3 regions of the Exiguobacterium sp. RIT452 genome follow, and region 2 is predicted to be linked to each of the others. Evidence: riboswitches for the same ligand, from Rfam matches in the RefSeq annotation. Region 2 holds a riboswitch; each other region holds the start of a gene.

Region 1 (6,405 bases), on a different contig from region 2:
AAAAGAGATACGGAGGACGAACAGGCATGACAGTACGTTTTATGGATGTATTTACAGAGTGGGCGTCAACATACGACGACACGGTTACGGGGCACGATCCGGAGTACAAAGAAGTCTTTCGTCGTTATGAAGAAATATTAGATACAGTGGCAACAAAAGCGATCTCACCGGTCGTCGAGTTCGGGGCTGGAACAGGGAACCTGACCCAACGGTTGCTCGATCGGCATCAAGACGTTTTGGCGGTGGAACCGAGCCCGGAGATGCGGGAAATTCTCATCGATAAGATTCCAACGTTACCTGTACAGGACGGACACTTCCTGTCCTTTACGGCAGACCACGCGAAAAGTTTTGTTTCGACCTATGCGTTTCATCATCTGACGGATGAGGAAAAGGGAGAAGCAGTTGATTTGATGGCGCAGATTTTGCCGCAAGACGGAAAAATCGTCTACGCCGACACGATGTTCGTATCGGAAGAAGCGCGTCTGCAGACGATCGCTGAAGCGAAAGCACAAGGGTTCAACGGTTTGGCAGAAGACTTGGAACGTGAGTTTTATCCACTGATCCCGGTCATGGAACAAATTTTTGCGTCACGTGGATTTGACGTGACATTCACACAATACAATCACTTCGTCTGGCTCGTAGAAGCCGAGAAAATGGGGGAATAAATCATGACAATCAAAAAAATGAACGTAGAAAGCTTTAACTTGGACCATACGAAAGTCAAAGCACCATATATTCGCGTTGCCGGTTACAAAGACGGAAAAGTCGACCAAGTCGTTAAATATGACATTCGTTTCACACAACCAAACGTCGAGCAAATGCCGATGCGTGCGATGCACACACTGGAACATTTACTGGCAGAAAACATCCGCAACTATTCGGATGATGTCATCGATGTCTCGCCAATGGGTTGCCAAACAGGTTTCTACATGGCGATGATGAACTTCGATTCTGTCGAAAAAATGAGTGAACTCGTTGAGAAGACATTAAAAGACGTCTTAGCAGCAGAAGAAATTCCAGCGCAAAACGAAGTCCAATGTGGATTTGCGAGCGCACACGACCTTAAAGGAGCGAAGCACTATGCCGAGAAAATGCTTGCCGGTCGTGATGAATGGGACATCGTCTTCGGATGATCGCGAAGTCAGTCCGGGACCTCGTCGGAAATACGCCGCTTTACGAGATTACTTCATTCGATTTGCCTGCTGGTACGCGGATTTTGGCGAAGCTCGAATGGATGAACCCTGGGGGCAGCGTCAAAGACCGCCTGGGCATTCAACTCGTTGATGCAGCTATCGAACAAGGATATGTGACACGAGGCGGAACGATCATCGAACCGACTGCCGGCAACACCGGCATCGGTTTGGCGCTCGCCGCTAAAAAATATGACTTACAAGTCATCTGTGTCGTTCCTGAAAAATTCAGTCAGGAGAAACAGACGTTGATGCGGGCACTCGGCGCGACTGTCGTCAACACACCGACTGAACTCGATATGCAAGGCGCGATTGATAAAGCAAAAGAACTGGGACAAACGATTCCGAACAGCTATGTCCCGCTTCAATTCGAAAACGAAGAAAATCCGGTCACGTATCAGCGGACACTTGGTCCTGAGCTGATGGCGGAACTCGATCACATCGATTGGTTCGTCGCCGGATGCGGGTCAGGCGGAACGTTTGCAGGAACCGCTGCTTACTTGAAAGAGCGGCTTGGAACAAAAGGCGCGATCGTCGAACCGGAAGGATCCGTCCTCAACGGGGGACCAGCCGGACCGCATAAGACGGAAGGCATCGGTACGGCTAAATGGCCGAGCCTTGTTTCCCGCGATCTGGTCGATGAGATTCATACGATTTCGGACCACGACGCGTTTACGAAAGTTCATGAATTAGCGGCACGTGAAGGTCTGCTCGTCGGCAGTTCAGCCGGCGCGGCACTCGCGGCAGCACTTGATATTGCAGAACGTTTTCCCGGCAGTACCATCGTCACCGTCTTCGCCGACAGTGCCGAACGGTATTTGAGCCAACAAATCTTTGAAAAGGTGGACGAGACACATGCGTAAAAAGACAGCATTGATTCATGGAGGAACAGGCGTCGATCGAGCAACTGGTGCCGTTACACTTCCGATTTATCAAACGAGTACGTACAAACAAGAGAAAATCGGTCAATTAAAAGAAGGCTACGAATACTCGCGGACAGCCAATCCGACACGGACAAGCATCGAACGATTGATCGCGGACCTCGAAGGCGGCGCACGCGGTTTTGCCTTCGGATCAGGAATGGCTGCGATTCATGCTGTCTTTAACCTGCTTGAGTCAGGTGATCATATCGTCATGACCGATGATGTCTACGGCGGAACGTTCCGTTTGATGCAACGTGTCTTGCCGAAGTTCAACATCCAAGTGACGTTCGTCGATACGACGGATCTTGCCGCGACGGAAGCTGCGGTTCAAGACAATACGAAGATGCTGTACGTCGAAACACCGACAAACCCATTATTGAAAGTCACGGATATCGCGGCTGTCGCTGACATCGCGAAACGTAATAACTTAAAACTCGTCGTCGACAACACGTTTGCGACACCATACTTGCAACAACCACTTGCACTCGGCGCAGACATCGTCTTGCACAGTGCCACAAAATACATCGGCGGACATTCAGACGTCGTTGCCGGACTCGTCGTCGTCAACAGCGATGCACTTGGTGAAGACCTTCACTTCATTCAAAACTCGACAGGCGGTATTCTTGGACCGCAGGACAGCTTCCTGCTCGTCCGTGGTTTACGGACACTTGGTATCCGGATGGATGCAATCGAAGAAACGTCACACGATCTCGTTCAGTTCTTACAGGAACAAGATGTCGTCTCGAACATCTTCTATCCGGGACTTCCAACACATCCGGGTCATGCGACACAACAAAAACAGGCGACTGGTTTTGGCGGCATGATCAGCTTTGATGTCGGATCAGCGGAAAACGCGGAGAAACTCGTCGAAGCGACACACTTCTTCACGCTGGCTGAGAGTCTTGGAGCTGTTGAAAGCTTGATTTCTGTTCCGGCACGCATGACACATGCCTCGATTCCGGCAGAACGTCGCGCTGAGCTCGGCATCACGGATGGTCTTGTCCGGATTTCGGTTGGACTTGAGGACGCAGAAGACTTGAAAGAAGATTTAGCACGTGCTTTCAGCCTGCTTCAACCGGTTTCAGAAAAAACTGTTTGACAAGCAAAATAACCCCTGCTAATATTCAGATTATATTAAAAATAACTAAATACCGAATACTCTTATCGAGAGTGGTGGAGGGACTGGCCCGATGAAACCCGGCAACCGCGGAATTTATTCCGAAGTGGTGCTAATTCCAGCAGACGAATGTCTGCAAGATGAGAGCAAATGGTTTTGTGTACTGAAAAAGTGCGCGCGTTTGCTCTAAAACGTGCGCACTTTTTTTACGTTTAGGAGGGACAGTATTGATTCGCTTACAGGATGTAGGAAAGATTTATCGCTCGAAGCGCGGATCGGTTGAAGCCGTCGTCAATGTCGACTTAACAATCGAGCGCGGTGAAATTTTTGGAATAATCGGTTATTCGGGAGCAGGGAAGTCCACCTTGATCCGATTATTGAATATGTTAGAAGCTCCGACGAGTGGTTCGATTCAAATCGACGGAGTCGAAATGACGACGTTACGTCCAAAAGAATTACGCGGTGTTCGCAAAAACGTCTCGATGGTCTTCCAGCACTTTAACCTGCTGTGGTCACGGACGGTCGAAGAAAACATCATGTTCCCGCTCGAACTCGGTGGTTATCCGAAAGCACGCCGTAAAGAACGGGTCGCCGAGCTGATTCAACTCGTTGGACTCGACGGACGTGAAGGGGCTTACCCGTCCCAACTGTCGGGTGGGCAAAAACAACGGGTCGGGATTGCCCGGGCACTGGCGTCTAACCCGGACGTCTTATTATGTGACGAAGCGACAAGCGCGCTGGATCCGAAAACGACGGACTCGATTTTAGAGTTGCTCGTCGACATCAACAAAAAACTGAAACTGACCATCGTCTTGATCACACATGAGATGCACGTCATTCAAAAAATCTGTAACCGGGTCGCCGTCATGGAAGCCGGGAAAATCGTCGAACAAGGACCGGTCGCCGAAGTCTTCCGTCATCCGAAACAAGCGATGACAAAAGAGTTCGTGAAACAGTTAACGTCTTCATCAGAAAACGAATTGACGTTTGCGAAATTAAGGGAACGGTATCCGACCGGGAAAATCGTTCAGTTGACGTTTGTCGGTTCAACTGCCGAAAGCCCGATTCTTGCCGAAGTCATGAAAGATTCGACCTTATTATTTAATATCATTGGCGGGAACGTCGGACAGACGCAAGACGGTGCCCTTGGGACACTGTTCATTCAGTTGATCGGTGCCGAACATGAAACACAAGCGGTCATCGCCAAACTTCAAGCGAGTGACGTTGAAGTGGAGGTGGATCATCGATGAGTACATTTTTCAGTGAATTGGATTGGGAAATGGTCTGGGAAGCGACCGGCAGTACGGTTTATATGACGGCTGTTTCAGGGCTCGCGACGTTTATCCTCGGACTGGTCATCGGTCTCTTGTTATACGCGACAAACGAAGAACTGTTGTTTAAAAACCGAGCGCTGTATTCCGTACTCAGCTTTTTAGTCAATGTCTTCCGCTCGATTCCGTTCATTATCCTGTTGATTTTATTGATTCCAGTCACGTTAATCATCGTCGGATCATTTTTAGGACCGACCGCTGCGTTACCGGCGTTAATTCTGGGTGCGGCACCGTTTTACGGCCGGATGGTCGAACTCGCTCTTCGTGAAGTCGATAAAGGGGTCATTGAAGCAGCCGAATCGATGGGCGCAACGAAATTCCAAATCATCTATAAAGTCTTGATTCCGGAAGCTCTTCCGGCAATCGTTTCAGGTATTACCGTAACACTCGTCGCACTCGTCGGTTACACGGCAATGGCCGGAGTAGTCGGTGGTGGTGGACTGGGAGACATGGCCTTCATCGAAGGATTCCAACGTTCCCAAAATGACGTCATCGTCATTGCGACACTATTGATTCTCGTCATCGTCTTTATTATTCAGATTATTGGTGATTTGCTCGTCAAGGCAATCGATAAACGATAATACTAACTTTAATTCATTGGAGGAATCATTCATGAAACTTTGGAAAAAATTTGTCGGCACAGCAGCAGTATCGGTCTTAGCAGTCAGCCTTGCAGCATGTGGAGAAGAATCTTCATCAGGCAGCGGCAGCGGCGATTCAAAAACATTGGTCATCGGAGCATCAAACGTTCCCCATGCTGAAATCCTCGAGCACGTTCAAAAAGAATATGAAGCAAAAGGCTACAAACTCGAAATCAAAAAGTTCCAGGATTACGTTCTTCCGAACAAAGCACTCGCTGAAGAAGAACTGGACGCAAACTATTTCCAACACGTGCCGTACCTTGAGCAACAAGAAAAAGAAAACAAAGACTATAAATTTGAAAGTGCCGGCGGTGTTCACGTTGAACCACTCGGTGTCTATTCTAAAAAATACAAGTCACTTGATGAATTGCCAAAAGGCGCAACGATCTTGACGAGCTCAAACGTCGCAGAACGTGGACGTGTATTGACGTTCCTTCAAAACGAAGGACTGATCAAACTAAAAGACGGTAAAACAACGGATGCGCAACTCGAAGACATCGCCGAGAACCCAAAAAACATCAAGTTCAAAACGAACATCGAAGCGTCACTCTTACCGCAAGCCTACAAAAACAATGAAGGCGATGCTGTCTTGATCAACACGAACTACGCGATCGACAACGGGTTGAACCCGCTTGAAGATTCAATCGCGCTTGAAGACGAGTCTTCACCATACGTCAACATCATCGTTACACGTGAAGGCGACGAGAAAGACAAACGCGTCACGACTCTCTTAGACATTCTCCACAAAAAAGAAACACAAGATTGGATCACGAAAGAATACAAAGGTGCTGTCGTTCCGGTCAGCAAATAATCTGCTCGATTAATGCATTCTTCCTATATAATGGAAGGATGCATTATTTTTTTGTTTAAAGGGGGGATCTGCATGCAACGTTTAAAACAGCTTCATCCATTGACGATCGGGGTTTTGCTCGGGACGTTTTTCGCGCGGCTCGGGACATTCATCACGATGCCGTTTTTTGCGATTTACTTATCCGTCGTCTTAAAGTTCAGCCCGGTTGATGTCGGTTGGATTCTCAGTATCTCGGCCATCGCGAGTCTCGTCATGAGCTTCATTGGCGGAACGTTATCCGACCGGTATGGCCGGCGGACGATGATGCTGAGCGGAACCTTTGGATTTGTCCTCGTCTTCATCGGACTGGCACAAGTCGAGACGTTTTGGGCATTTTTTGCCTTAAGTGCCCT
Region 2 (6,405 bases):
CCATTTCCGACAAAAAGTATGCGCTATCTGACGGACTTTAAAAGACATCATCCGTCGGACAGAAACATACTTTTCGTTTTATCTATTAAGCCAAGTAGCCGTTTTTTCGGTCATGGAACTCCTGTTTGACCGTCCCGAGCAACTGTCCGTCCGTCAACAGGCGTAACGCCGTCCGAGCCAGGATTTTTGCGCCGGCGATTAGGGCTTCATCGCCTTGTTCCGAACGCGCTGCTTCCCGGAAACTTTCCGTGTGGGCGACCAAATCATCCGCTCCGATCTTGATGTACGGATGGATCGTCGGCAGGACCTGGCTGATGTTACCGGCGTCAGTCGAACCAAGACCCGGGCGTTCATCCGTCTTGACGTCTTCCCCGAGCGCAGTCGCCTCTTCTCGGAAAATCTCGTCAAACGTCCGGTTGAACAGGAGATTGTCGACCTCATTTTGGAATGCGATGACCTCAAGCGTCGCCCCGGTCGCAAGCGCCGCCCCTTCGGCAACGGCTTTGACCTTCTTCGTCACGTCATTCAACCGTTCGCGCGTCGTCGCCCGGATGAAGAAGCGGGCTTTGGCGTATTCCGGAATGATATTCGGCGCGTCGCCGCCATCCGTGATGATGCCGTGAATCCGGACATCGCTCGGTAATTGCTGGCGCAAGGCATTGATGGCGTTAAAGAGTTGGATGACGGCGTCGAGTGCATTGATGCCCTCTTCCGGTGACGCTGCCGCGTGAGCCGGCTTGCCGGTAAAGGCAAAATCGAGTGGATCGACGGCAAGCGAGGAACCGGTAATCCGCGTTTGTCCGGACGGATGAATCATCAGTGCCGCATCGATCCCTGTCAGGAGGTCATGTTTGACGAAGCTGCCTTTCGCACTGCCGTTTGGTCCACCTTCCTCTGCCGGTGTTCCGAGCACGACGACACTGCCCCCGACCTCATCGATGATTTTACTGAGTGCGATCGCCGCTGCGACACTCGTCGTGCCGATGATATTGTGACCGCAGGCGTGACCAATCCCCGGCAACGCATCGTATTCGGCAAGGAAGGCAACCGTCGCCCCCGGTTTATCCGAAGTCTTCCGGGCCAAAAACGCCGTGTCGTGTCCCGCGACCCCGAGCTCAACTGTGAACCCTTCTGCCGTCAGGCGTTCCGCATGATGGCGCGAGGCAAAATATTCCTCGTTCCCAATCTCGGGTGTCGCATGAATCCGGTGACTCGTCTCGAGATACGACTCGCGTTTTTGTTCGATATCCTGCTCAATCGTTTGAATCAAGTTTTCCCGTTTTGTCTGAACCGTCATTTGGGTCACGCTCCTTTGGATTTTTAGTTATTCGCCGATGTCACTGAGTGGGACGAACGTCGGAATCGTGCTTCCTTTGTACTCTTTTTTGATGAATTCCGCGACATCATCCTGTTGGTACAGTGAAGCGATTTTCTTCAACGTCTTTTTGTCTTTGTCTTCCGTCCGTGTCGCGATGATGTTGATGTAGGGTTTCGCTGTTTCATTTTCATGGAGAATCGAGTCCTTGATCGGATTAAAGCCGGCATCCACGGCGATTCCATTATTGATGATTGATGCCGATACATCCGGCAGGACACGCGGCGTCTGTCCGGCGACGACCGGGACGATCTTCAGCTTTTTCGGATTCTCGACGATTTTGTCGACGGCTCCGTTCCCGTCAAAGTCGTCCGGCAACTTGATTAAGCCGGCTTCCTGCAACAACAGGAGAGCTCGTCCCATGTTCGTCGCCTCGTTCGGGACGGCAATCTCTCCACCGACCGGGATATCTTTGACATCCTTGACTTTATCCGAATAGATCCCCATCGGTGCGATGACGGTCGTCGCAATCGGCGACAGCTTTAAGTCATGTTCTTTTTTAAAGGCATTGAAGTACGAAATCGTCTGGAACGAGTTTGCATCGATTTCGCCTTCCGCGAGTGCCAGGTTCGGTTGCACATAATCGGAGAACTTGACGAGTTCAATCGTGATCCCCTCTTTTTTCGCTTTCTTCGCGACGTATTCCCAAACTTGCGTATCCGAGCCGCTGACGCCAAGCTTGACTGTATTTTGATCCTCTTCCCCGGACGCTGCACACCCTGCAAATAATACCGTCGTCAATGCTGCACCAATCGCTAATCCTTTTTTCATCGTTCATCTCTCCCTTATCTTCTCTATGTTTTGTTAGTGTCTCCGAATTTTTCGTGCCAACAGGTTACCTGTTGTCTGTAAGCCTTGTACCAGGATGACGAGGATCCCGACCGTGATGATCATGACGGTCGTATCAAATCGTTGGTAGCCGTAGGTGATGGCCAAATCCCCGAGGCCGCCGCCGCCGATCGCCCCGGCCATTGCCGATGCCCCGATCAAGCCAATCGTCGCGATCGTCAAGTTCAGGACAAGCGAGCTGAGTGCTTCCGGCAACAGGAAACGGAAAATCGTCTGTAACGGTGTCGCACCCATCGCTTCCGCCGCTTCCAAGACGCCCGTACTGACTTCGAGCAGTGAACTTTCAATCAATCGGGCAATGTACGGTGCCGCATAAAAGACCAGCGGGACGATTGCTGCCTTCGTGCCGATCGACGACCCGACGAGCAGCCGTGTCAGCGGAATGATCGCGACGAGCAGGATGATGAACGGAACCGACCGGAACACATTAACGACGCTGCTTAAGACGTTGAAGAGCGGTACTTGTTCGAGCAACGCCCCCTTACGCGTGACGACCAACAGAATTCCGAGCGGCAGCCCAATCAGCGTCGAAAAGAGCAGCGACAATCCGACCATCGTCAAGGTTTGCAGAAAAGCGGTCCAAATATCCGTGTAGTTAACTAGCATCTGCCAGCACCTCCTCGACGTTGACATCCGACTGATCAATGTATTGCAGGGCTCGCGCGATTTCCGCCGTCTCGCCGATCAATTCAACGAGCAAACTGCCGAACGGGATATTTTGCAGTTCCGTGATGCTGCCGTGCAGGATGTTGACATCGACATCAAACCGTTTGGCGACTTGCGACAAGAGCGGTTGCCCGGTGTGTGCCCCAAGGAAATTGATTTTGTAGACGTGATGTCCGGCATCCCGTTGTTCGATCAACCGTTGCACCGACGCCGGAATTTCATCTTGCATGACGGAACGGACAAAGTTTTTCGCCGTCGCCGTCTGCGGATTCGAGAAGACGTCGAACACGGTACCCGATTCAATCAACTTGCCGGCCTCGATGACCGCGACCCGGTCACAAATCTCACGGATGACGCCCATCTCGTGTGTAATCAGTAAAATCGTGATGCCATATTCCGCGTTGATCTGTTTCAGTAACCGCAGGATGTGTTGTGTCGTCTGCGGATCAAGCGCCGATGTCGCTTCGTCACACAACAGAACCGACGGCTGGGTTGCCAGTGCCCGCGCTATTCCGACACGTTGTTTCTGCCCTCCCGATAACTGATCCGGATAATGATCGGCTTTGTCCGCTAAGTCGACGAACGCCAGCAGCTCGGTGACACGCCGGTGGACTTCCTCCTTTTTAATTCCTTTTAGGACGAGTGGTTTTGCGACATTCGCGAAGACCGTATTCGAATCAAGCAAGTTGAAATGTTGGAAGATCATCCCGATGTTTTGTTTCGCTTCCCGCAGTTGTTTTGCCGAAAGTGTCGTCAGTTCTTGCCCGTCGACCGTCACGCTGCCGGATGTCGGACGTTCAAGAAGATTGACACACCGTAATAAAGAACTTTTTCCAGCCCCGCTGAACCCGATCACGCCAAAGATTTCACCTTTTCGGATTTCGAGATCGACACCGTCCAATGCAGCAATCGATTGTTCGTTGGTCTGGTAGATTTTTTTTACATTTTTGAATGTAATCACCACTTTTTCCCCCTTTTAAAAAAAACAAAAAGGTCTCTTCTTTAGAAACAAGAAGAGACCTGGATCCGCACAGAGGCAGAATCCACTCGACTCATCTCTCAGACAATCGTCTGATGGAATTGGCACAGTGCTCATAATGAGTCTGTTGCCGAGGTTTCGTAGGGCCAGTCCCTCCACCTCTCTGGATAAGTGTTGCGGTATGAAATTCATATGTGTGTTGTTGCTGTTCGAACTTATGTCGTAAAACTAATTTTTACATTACAGAAAGATCTTTTAAAGGTCAACCATATTTTCAAAAATAAACCATATGACCCATATCGATTGATTTCCCAGGTTGGGCTTCATCATAGAAGAGTTCCGGTCGCCGGTCAAGGAGCATTTGACAATCCTTTTCTGTCAGTGCTATCATCTTCTCAATGATTAATCCGACAATTCCTATATGTTATATCAAGAGTGGACGAGAGACCTGGCTCTAGGACTCCACGGCAACCTGCGATTGGCAAGGTGCTCCGACCAGCAAAGCAACCGCTTTGGATGATACACACGAGAAACTCGTTTGCCGTCCAAAGCCAAACGGGTTTTTATTTTGAAATGGAGGATGAGATGATGAGTATGAGTTATCCTGTTTTACCGGGCGCCGAAGCCTTTTTCTTGGAACGTGGATCAGTCGGTATTTTGCTGTGTCACGGCTTTAATGCGACGCCACAAAGTGTTCGGGCTGTAGGAGAACGCTTCGCAGAACACGGTTTTTCCGTCTACGCCCCCCGTCTGCATGGTCACGGGACAGATGTACGTGACTTCGAAACGGCGACGGCCGAAGATTGGAAACAGAGTGTCCGCGAGGGCTTTACTCAACTGTCCCGCCAGTGTGAATCGATCTTCATCGTCGGTCAATCGATGGGTGCGACGCTTGCGCTGGCACTCGCTGCCGAAGGTCTGCCGGTCGCAGGGATCATCACAATCAATGCTGCTTTATCCGTCCCCGCTTACGAAGCGTTATCGTTTACGGATTGTCCGGTTTATCTGCCGGAAAGCCCACCCGATATCAAGCAAACCGCTTTTGAAATCATCTATGATGTCGTGCCAGCGGTCGCTGCGTCCGAACTTTTACGCTTGATTCGCGACACCATCCCAACCCTTCCCGCCATTCAAATTCCGACGCTTATTTTATATTCTGCCGAGGATCATGTCGTTCCGCCAACCTGTTCGGATTACCTGCACCGGATGATTGGTTCGACGGATAAACGCAGTTATTGTCTGCTCGATTCCTATCATGTCGCGACACTCGATCATGACCAAGAGACGATTGTCCGCGAAACGGCTTATTTCGTCAAGCAGTACAGTCAGTTGACACGGACCGGTTGATAAAAAAAGCGAACGATTTCAAGCCTTGAGGCCGGAGAATCGTTCGCTTTTTCATATTGTACTCTTAATTCTGCTGTTGTTTTTTCCATTCCTGCAACGGTTGCGGTTTGCCCGGTACTTGATGGCAGTGACGGCAACGTGGTTCATAAGATTCAGAAGCCCCCACCAAAATGATCGGATCATTGTAGTTGGCCGGTTGGCCGTTAATCAAGCGTTGTGTCCGGGAAGCCGGATCGCCACACGATAAACAAATCGCCTGTAATTTCGTCACGAACTCGGCACGTGCCAATAATTCAGGCATCTTTCCAAATGGTTCTGCCCGGAAATCCTGATCGAGCCCCGCACAAATCACGCGTTTGCCATCTTGCGCCAGTGCCTCGATGACCGCGACGATTTCATCGTCAAAAAATTGAACTTCATCAATTGCCACGACCTGTGTCTCTTCTGCTACTGCCGCATAGACGTCCCGGCTCGTTGCCATCGGAATCGCAATGACGGAATTTCCGACGTGCGACACGACATGTTCTTCATGGTAACGGTCGTCAATCGCCGGCTTGAACACTTGCACCGGTAATTTTCCGTACTGTGCCCGTCGAACACGACGGATCAGCTCTTCGGATTTGCCGGAAAACATGCTTCCGCAAATCACTTCGATCCAACCATACTGATTGATCACATGCATCATTGTAAAACACCGTCCTCTAAAATTAGTCACTTTAACGAGTATAGCCCGAATCTAAATTGAGAAAAAGAGTTGACTTCTCAAAATCGAAAACTCCTCAGTATTCCCCTAAATCTTCATCTCCTCATTTCAACTGGTATCTATTTCCTGTACACTAAGGAAGAAGTTTCTTTGAAGGAAGGTGACTCCGATTCATCACATACTACATGAAGTTCTCCATCAATATGGAGCATTCGGTCTCGCCATTCTGTTAGCCGGCGGAATCGTCGGTTTACCGATTCCTGACGAAACGTTACTCGTCATGTCAGGATTTTGGATGCATCACGGTGATTTACCACTGATCGGAACGATTCTGGCGGCGTATGCCGGCAGTTGCATCGGGATGACGATCAGCTATGTGCTGGGTCTGAAACTCGGGATGCCCCTGCTGCATCGAGTGGCTCCGAAGTTACGGATTTCCGAAAAACATATCTTTCAAGCGGAGGCCGGATTTTTACGTTACGGGAA
Region 3 (6,405 bases), on a different contig from region 2:
TGTTACCTATTTGAAGAAGCAGACAGCCTTACCTTGATTGACACAGGAATCTCACTGAATGCCAAAGCCATCTATTCCGTCATCAAGTCTTTTGATAAACCGTTACAATCCATCATCTTGACCCACGCGCATGCCGATCATGTCGGTTCCCTTGATTTTTTAGCGAGTGCCTTCCCGCTCGCTGAAGTATCCATCAGTTATCGGGACGCTGCCCTGCTCAGTGGCGACGAATCGTTACGCGAAGGCGAAACGACACCTCTTAAAGGCGGCATTCCAAAAAACATCAAGACCCGTCCTGATCGGTTACTCGAAAGCGGTCAACAGATCGGCAGTTTAAGTGTCATTGCGTCACCCGGTCATACACCGGGCTCGATTTCCCTTTGGCATGAAGGCAGCCGGACGTTGATTGCCGGAGATGCGTTTCAAACACAAGGTGGACTAGCCGTATCCGGCGACACACGATGGCAATTCCCCTTCCCGTCCCTCGCTACGTGGGATAAGGAGGTGGCACTCCAGTCCGCGCATCAGTTGACGGAGTTGACACCGGACGTGCTGGCGGTTGGTCATGGTCCGCTTGTCGTCGCACCAAGCTTTGATATGCGTCAAGCGGTCGATCGATTCGAACAACTGTTATCCGCTAAAAAGCGAAACGGTTATACCTAAACGAATATACGAAAAAACACCGCCGTTTCTCCTGGTCGCATCGCGACAAAGAGGAACGGCGGTGTTTCATTCGTCCGGTTATTCTGTTTAATACTGGTACAAACGAGCTTCATACGGTGCCAACCGTTCCGGATCATGGGTTTCATGATTGGACAAAAGCAGTTGTTCTTCTCGCAAAGCGAGCGTCGTCGTAACGGCTTCGTCATGAAGATTCAAGACGATTCGCCATGTGACACCGTCCAGTTCCCGCTCGTAGACGTACAAGTACGGATCTTGAATCGCCAAATCGCGGTAGACGCCGTACACCATGACCGGATGTTTTTTCCGTAAGGCAATCAGTGTCCGGTAAAAGGCGAGGACGGAATGGGGATCTTGTTCCGCCGCCTCGACGTTAATCTCCAGATAATTCGGATTGACCGTCATCCAGGAGTGATCAGATTCCGTGAATCCTGCCAGTTGGCTTGTGTTCCATTGCATCGGGGTCCGGGAATTGTCCCGTGCCCGCATCTGCATCGATGACAGGACAGTCCCCGGTGATTCACCGGCTGCAACCCGTTCCGCGTATTGATTCCGGAAGGCGACGTCTTGATAGGCCTCCGGATCAGAAAACCGGATCCCGGTCATGCCGATTTCTTCGCCTTGATAGATATACGGGATGCCGGGTAACGTGTGTAACATCAAGCCAAGTAATTTCGCACTTTCGACCCGGTAGCGTTCGCTTCCGAACCGTGTCACCTGACGTGTATGATCATGGTTGTTCAGGAACTGGGACGCGACACCACGCGGATACAATGCGTCATACCACTGTTTTTGAATCTGCTTGAACCGCGGTAAGTCCATCGTCTCCATGTCATCCGCCACTTCAAAGTGAAACAGCGTCCGTAATTCATTGCGGTCTTCCCCGACGTACAGCAAACCATCTTCCGGACCGACGAACGGAATTTCTCCGACCGTAAATAAATCGGTTCCCGCGAGCACCTCGTCATGCATTTCTTGTAAAAAAGAGTGGATGCCCGGTTGATTGCCGAGATAGGACAGATCAAAGGGATCGGCAACATCCGCAAACGAGGCGCGTTTTTTGATCAGATTGATGACATCCATCCGGAATCCGTCGATGCCTTTGTCCGCCCACCACCGCATCATCGTATAGACGGCTTGTCGGACGGCTGGATGTTCCCAGTTCAAGTCCGGTTGCTCCGATGCAAACGAGTGGAAATAATACTGCTCGCGTGTCTCATCCCACGTCCACGGGCTCGGTGCGAAATAGGAGCGCCAGTTATTCGGAGGTGTTCCTTTTTCCCCATCCTGCCAAATGTACCAGTCCGCCTTTTCGCCCGTCTTGCCACGTCGCGATTCCTCGAACCAAGCGTGTTGATCACTCGTATGGTTGACGACGAGATCAAGAATCAGTTTTAAGCCCCGCTCATGGGCTGCCGCAATCAATTCCTCCAAATCGGACAGCGTTCCCGCCTTTTCCATGATCGTGTAATAGTCGGAAATATCATATCCGTTATCGACATCGGGTGATGTATAACAGGGGTTTAACCAGATGACATCCACACCAAGCGACGCGATGTAATCCAACTTTTCGATCACCCCCCGTAAATCTCCCATCCCGTCTCCGTTCGAGTCCTTAAAACTGCGCCAATACACTTGATAGACAACGGCTTCTTTCCACCAGGTTCGATTCATCCGATCATCTCCTTAGTTATCTAATCGTCTTCTTGTTCAGTGTATCAAAAACATGAAAGAGAGCGGCCGTTTTTCCCAATTATCAACAATTATGAAAAAACCCTTTTCTTTTGACTGAAAATTCGCTATCCTTGACGACAATACCTAACAAGGAGGAACACAGATGAAACATTTCGCCCCATCGATTGCGATTGATCGGCTGCCCGCTCCGGTCTTTGCTGAACTCGCTCAGCGGATTGGTGCCGTCAAAGCAGCCGGCCACGATGTCATCACGCTTGGTCAAGGAACACCGGACCAAACCACGCCCGTACATATTTTGGACGCCCTAAAAGAGGCCATCAATGACGCCGCCAATCTCCAATATCCTCCGTTTCGCGGACATGATTTTCTCAAACAGGCTGTAGCCGATTTTTATCAGTCCGAATTCGGTGTGACGATTGATCCTGCTTCTGAGGTCGCCATTTTGCTCGGCAGTAAAGCCGGCATCGTCGCCTTGCCGCAAACAATCGTCAATCCGGGTGAAGGTGTCATTGTTCCCGATCCCGGTTACCCCGACTATCTTTCCGGCGCGGCATTGGCAGGTGCTTACCCGATCACATTACCGCTCCTTGCGGAAAATGCTTTTTTACCTGACTACACGTTACTCGATACGACGGATGTCGAACGGGCCCGGATGTTGTTCCTCAACTATCCGAGCAATCCGACCGGCGCGACGGCGACGGCGGAAGCCTTTGAACAGTCGGTCGCTTTCGCTGACGCGAACGACATTTGTGTCGTCCATGACTTGGCGTACGGCGGTATCAGTTTTGATGGTCCGACCCGAAGTTTCCTCCAGACCGAAGGAGCGAAAGACGTCGGAATCGAACTCTTTTCATTATCCAAACGCTTCAACATGTCCGGCTTCCGCATCGCCTTTGCAATCGGGAATCCATCCGTCATCTCAAGTATCGAAACGTACCAGGAACACTTATACGTCAGTGCCTTTACACCCATCCAGCACGCAGCGACCGTCGCCCTGTCAAGCGACCAAACGTGTGTCCGTGAGCTGAGTGCGCTGTATGAAGCCCGTCGCGATGCCTTGTTCGGCAAATTACAAGACATCGGATGGGATGGACCGATCCCTGGTGGTTCCTTCTTCGTCTGGTTGCCGGTCCCGTCCGGCTTTACGTCACAAAGTTTTACCGACCACTTGCTGGACGAGGCGCATGTCGCCGTCACACCGGGACATTTCTTCGGTGAATATGGCGAAGGCTACGTCCGGATCAGTTTGATTGCCGACGCCGAACGATTGGTCGAAGCTGCCGAACGGATTGGTCAGCTCAATCTGTTTCAGCAAGCCGTTGCGGAATAATTCTGAAAAAACGTTTGACAGATGGGAATGATTTCCGTTAAAGTAAATCCCAACAGCATATCTACTTATCGCGAGCGACCGAGGGAATAGGCCCAACGACGTCCGGCAACCACCTTTAAGGAACGGTGCCACATCCTACAGAATGTTTCATTCTGAGAGATAAGTTACGAAATCTTACACTTCGTCGCTTTTTTCTGGTTGCTCTTAACTGGAAAAAGGCGATTTTTTTGTATAGGGAGGAAACAACAGATGATTGAATTCAAAGGCATCACCAAACGGTTCGTACGTGACCGGACACCGATTTTCGCCCTGCGTGACGTCAACTTAACGATTCAGCAAGGAGAAATTTTTGGCATCATCGGTGAATCCGGTGCCGGAAAAAGTACCTTGTTGCGTTTGATCAACGGACTCGAAACACCGACCCAAGGAACGGTCAAAGTATCCGGTATCAAACTGTCCGATTTATCCAAAGGCAGCCTAAGAGAGTTGCGCCTGAAGATCGGAATGATCTTTCAACATTTCCAATTGATTCAATCGCGGAATGTTTCCGACAACATCGCGTTCGCCTTAAAGGCAGCCGGCGTCAAACGCAGTGATTTCCCAAGCCGGATCAAAGAACTCGTTGCCCTGGTCGGACTTGAAGGATTTGAGACGAATTTCCCGAGCCAACTCAGCGGCGGACAAAAACAACGGGTCGGGATTGCCCGCGCCCTGGCGAATAATCCGAGTGTCCTGTTATGTGACGAGGCAACATCAGCTCTCGATCCGGTCACGACCCTGCAAATTCTGGAATTGCTGAAGGACTTGAATGAACGGCTCGGTCTGACGATCATCCTGATCACTCACGAGATTGATGTCGTCAAACAGATTTGTCACCGCGTCGCCGTCATGGCTCACGGTGAAGTCGTCGAAGTCGCCAACACCTACGACATATTCAGTCAACCGACCCATGACGTCACAAAACATTACGTCGATACAGCACTGCAAATCGAGTTGCCGGAACGGATACTTCGGACGACACCCGGGAAGATCATCCGTCTCCAATTCACGGGAGAAAAGACCGGTGAGAGTACGCTGTCAGAAGCGATCAAACAATTTGATATCTCGGTCAGCATCCTGCACGGAAAGGTTGATTATATTCAAAACGTCGCCTTCGGGGTGTTGATCGTCAGCCTGACCGGTCCAACGCTTCACGTCAACCGGGCCCTCACTTGGCTTGAGGAGCAACTCCATACGCTTGAGGTGATTCAGGATGTGGCTTGACCGGATTCAAACGATGTTACCGGAGTTGGCAAAAGCCTTAGGCGAAACGGCCTTGATGGTCGGGATTTCCCTTGGTTTTGCCCTCGTCGTCGGGATTCCGCTGGGAATTCTTTTATTCATCACCGACCGTGGATTGTTTTTCCAAAACGTCTTCGTTCGCAGTATTTTGGACTTTTTCGTTAATATCGTTCGTTCGTTACCGTTCATCATCTTGCTTGTCGCATTGATTCCACTGACACAATTGTTGCTCGACAATACGATCGGTCCGACAGCTGCTTCTGTCAGCTTAAGTGTTGCCGCTATTCCGTTTCTTGCCCGACTCGTCGAGACCTCACTCCGTGAGATTCCACCGGGCTTGATCGAAGCTGCTGAGGCGTGCGGCGCCACACCATTTCGCATCATCATCAGCGCCCTGTTACCGGAAGCCCTTCCCGGAATCATTCAAGCGGTGACGTTGACGACGATCAGCCTGATCGGCTTTTCTGCCATGGCCGGCATCGTCGGCGGCGGCGGTGTCGGTGACCTCGCCATCCGCTTCGGTTATTACCGGTACGATAACGTCGTCATGATCGTGACGATCATCGTACTCGTCGTCATCGTCCAAAGCATCCAAGGGCTCGGCAATCAACTTGCCCGTCGTGCTGATAAACGTTAAATCCAAAATAGAGACCACTAAGGGAGAGAATGACTATGAAAAAACGATACGCCTTTTTAGCAACAGGATTACTGGGAGCCGGGATTCTTGCCGGCTGTGGCGACAGCAGTGCGAAAGAAGAAACCAAGTCGATTAAGATTGGTGCGACGAGCGGTCCTTACAGTGACATGGTCAAAGAAGCGATTCAGCCTGGTCTTGAAAAGAAAGGCTATAAAGTCGAAATCGTTGAATTCAGCGATTACATCCAGCCGAACATTGCGCTCGGCAGCGGCGACATCGACGCGAACTTGTTCCAACACTCGATCTATCTGAAGACGTTCGCGAAGGAAAAAAATCTCGATCTTAAAGGGCTGATCACTGTTCCAACGGCACCGATGGGCTTATACAGTAAATCCTATAAGTCGCTTGATGACGTCAAGACAGGCGCAGAAGTCGCAACACCAAACGATCCGACCAACCAAGCCCGCGCATTGAACCTGCTCGCTGAACAAGGCTGGATTGAGTTGAAACCGGATGCTGATCCATTGACGGTTTCTGAAAAAGACATTGTCAAGAATCCAAAAAAACTCGTCATCAAACCACTGGAAGCAGCACAGTTGCCACGTGCCATCGAGAGTGTTGATATCTCTGCCGTCCCTGGAAACTTTGCGCTTGCTGCGAAATTCGATTTACTTGATGCGTTGGCACTCGAGAAAATGGACGAGCAGTACCGTAACTTAGTCGCTGCCAAAACAGCAGATGAAAAGAAACAGCTCGCGAAAGACTTGACGGCTGTCGTCGA

The links. A riboswitch is a leader RNA that binds a small molecule or an ion and turns the genes downstream of it on or off. The one in region 2 is predicted to bind S-adenosylmethionine.
Region 1: linked by a shared signal. The riboswitch ahead of D3D03_RS08805 (methionine ABC transporter ATP-binding protein) and the one ahead of D3D03_RS14625 (methionine ABC transporter ATP-binding protein) in region 2 are both predicted to bind S-adenosylmethionine.
Region 3: linked by a shared signal. The riboswitch ahead of D3D03_RS10790 (methionine ABC transporter ATP-binding protein) and the one ahead of D3D03_RS14625 (methionine ABC transporter ATP-binding protein) in region 2 are both predicted to bind S-adenosylmethionine.

Annotation. Positions count from the first base shown of each region.
Region 1 is NZ_QXJB01000002.1:660,349-666,753, reverse strand. Features, by position in the region: gene D3D03_RS08825 (class I SAM-dependent methyltransferase) at 27-665, shown strand; gene D3D03_RS08820 (S-ribosylhomocysteine lyase) at 669-1,133, shown strand; gene D3D03_RS08815 (PLP-dependent cysteine synthase family protein) at 1,130-2,053, shown strand; gene D3D03_RS08810 (bifunctional cystathionine gamma-lyase/homocysteine desulfhydrase) at 2,046-3,212, shown strand; SAM riboswitch class I at 3,272-3,377, shown strand; gene D3D03_RS08805 (methionine ABC transporter ATP-binding protein) at 3,458-4,480, shown strand; gene D3D03_RS08800 (methionine ABC transporter permease) at 4,477-5,142, shown strand; gene D3D03_RS08795 (MetQ/NlpA family ABC transporter substrate-binding protein) at 5,174-6,013, shown strand; gene D3D03_RS08790 (MDR family MFS transporter) at 6,086-6,405, shown strand, end outside.
Region 2 is NZ_QXJB01000008.1:68,836-75,240, forward strand. Features, by position in the region: gene D3D03_RS14610 (M20 family metallopeptidase) at 86-1,297, opposite strand; gene D3D03_RS14615 (MetQ/NlpA family ABC transporter substrate-binding protein) at 1,325-2,146, opposite strand; gene D3D03_RS14620 (methionine ABC transporter permease) at 2,180-2,830, opposite strand; gene D3D03_RS14625 (methionine ABC transporter ATP-binding protein) at 2,820-3,851, opposite strand; SAM riboswitch class I at 3,940-4,043, opposite strand; SAM riboswitch class I at 4,293-4,395, shown strand; gene D3D03_RS14630 (alpha/beta hydrolase) at 4,458-5,216, shown strand; gene D3D03_RS14635 (thymidine kinase) at 5,281-5,901, opposite strand; gene D3D03_RS14640 (DedA family protein) at 6,080-6,405, shown strand, end outside.
Region 3 is NZ_QXJB01000004.1:85,552-91,956, reverse strand. Features, by position in the region: gene D3D03_RS10805 (MBL fold metallo-hydrolase) at 1-663, shown strand, start outside; gene D3D03_RS10800 (alpha-glucosidase) at 751-2,355, opposite strand; gene D3D03_RS10795 (aminotransferase class I/II-fold pyridoxal phosphate-dependent enzyme) at 2,519-3,706, shown strand; SAM riboswitch class I at 3,769-3,872, shown strand; gene D3D03_RS10790 (methionine ABC transporter ATP-binding protein) at 3,956-4,969, shown strand; gene D3D03_RS10785 (methionine ABC transporter permease) at 4,959-5,624, shown strand; gene D3D03_RS10780 (MetQ/NlpA family ABC transporter substrate-binding protein) at 5,660-6,405, shown strand, end outside.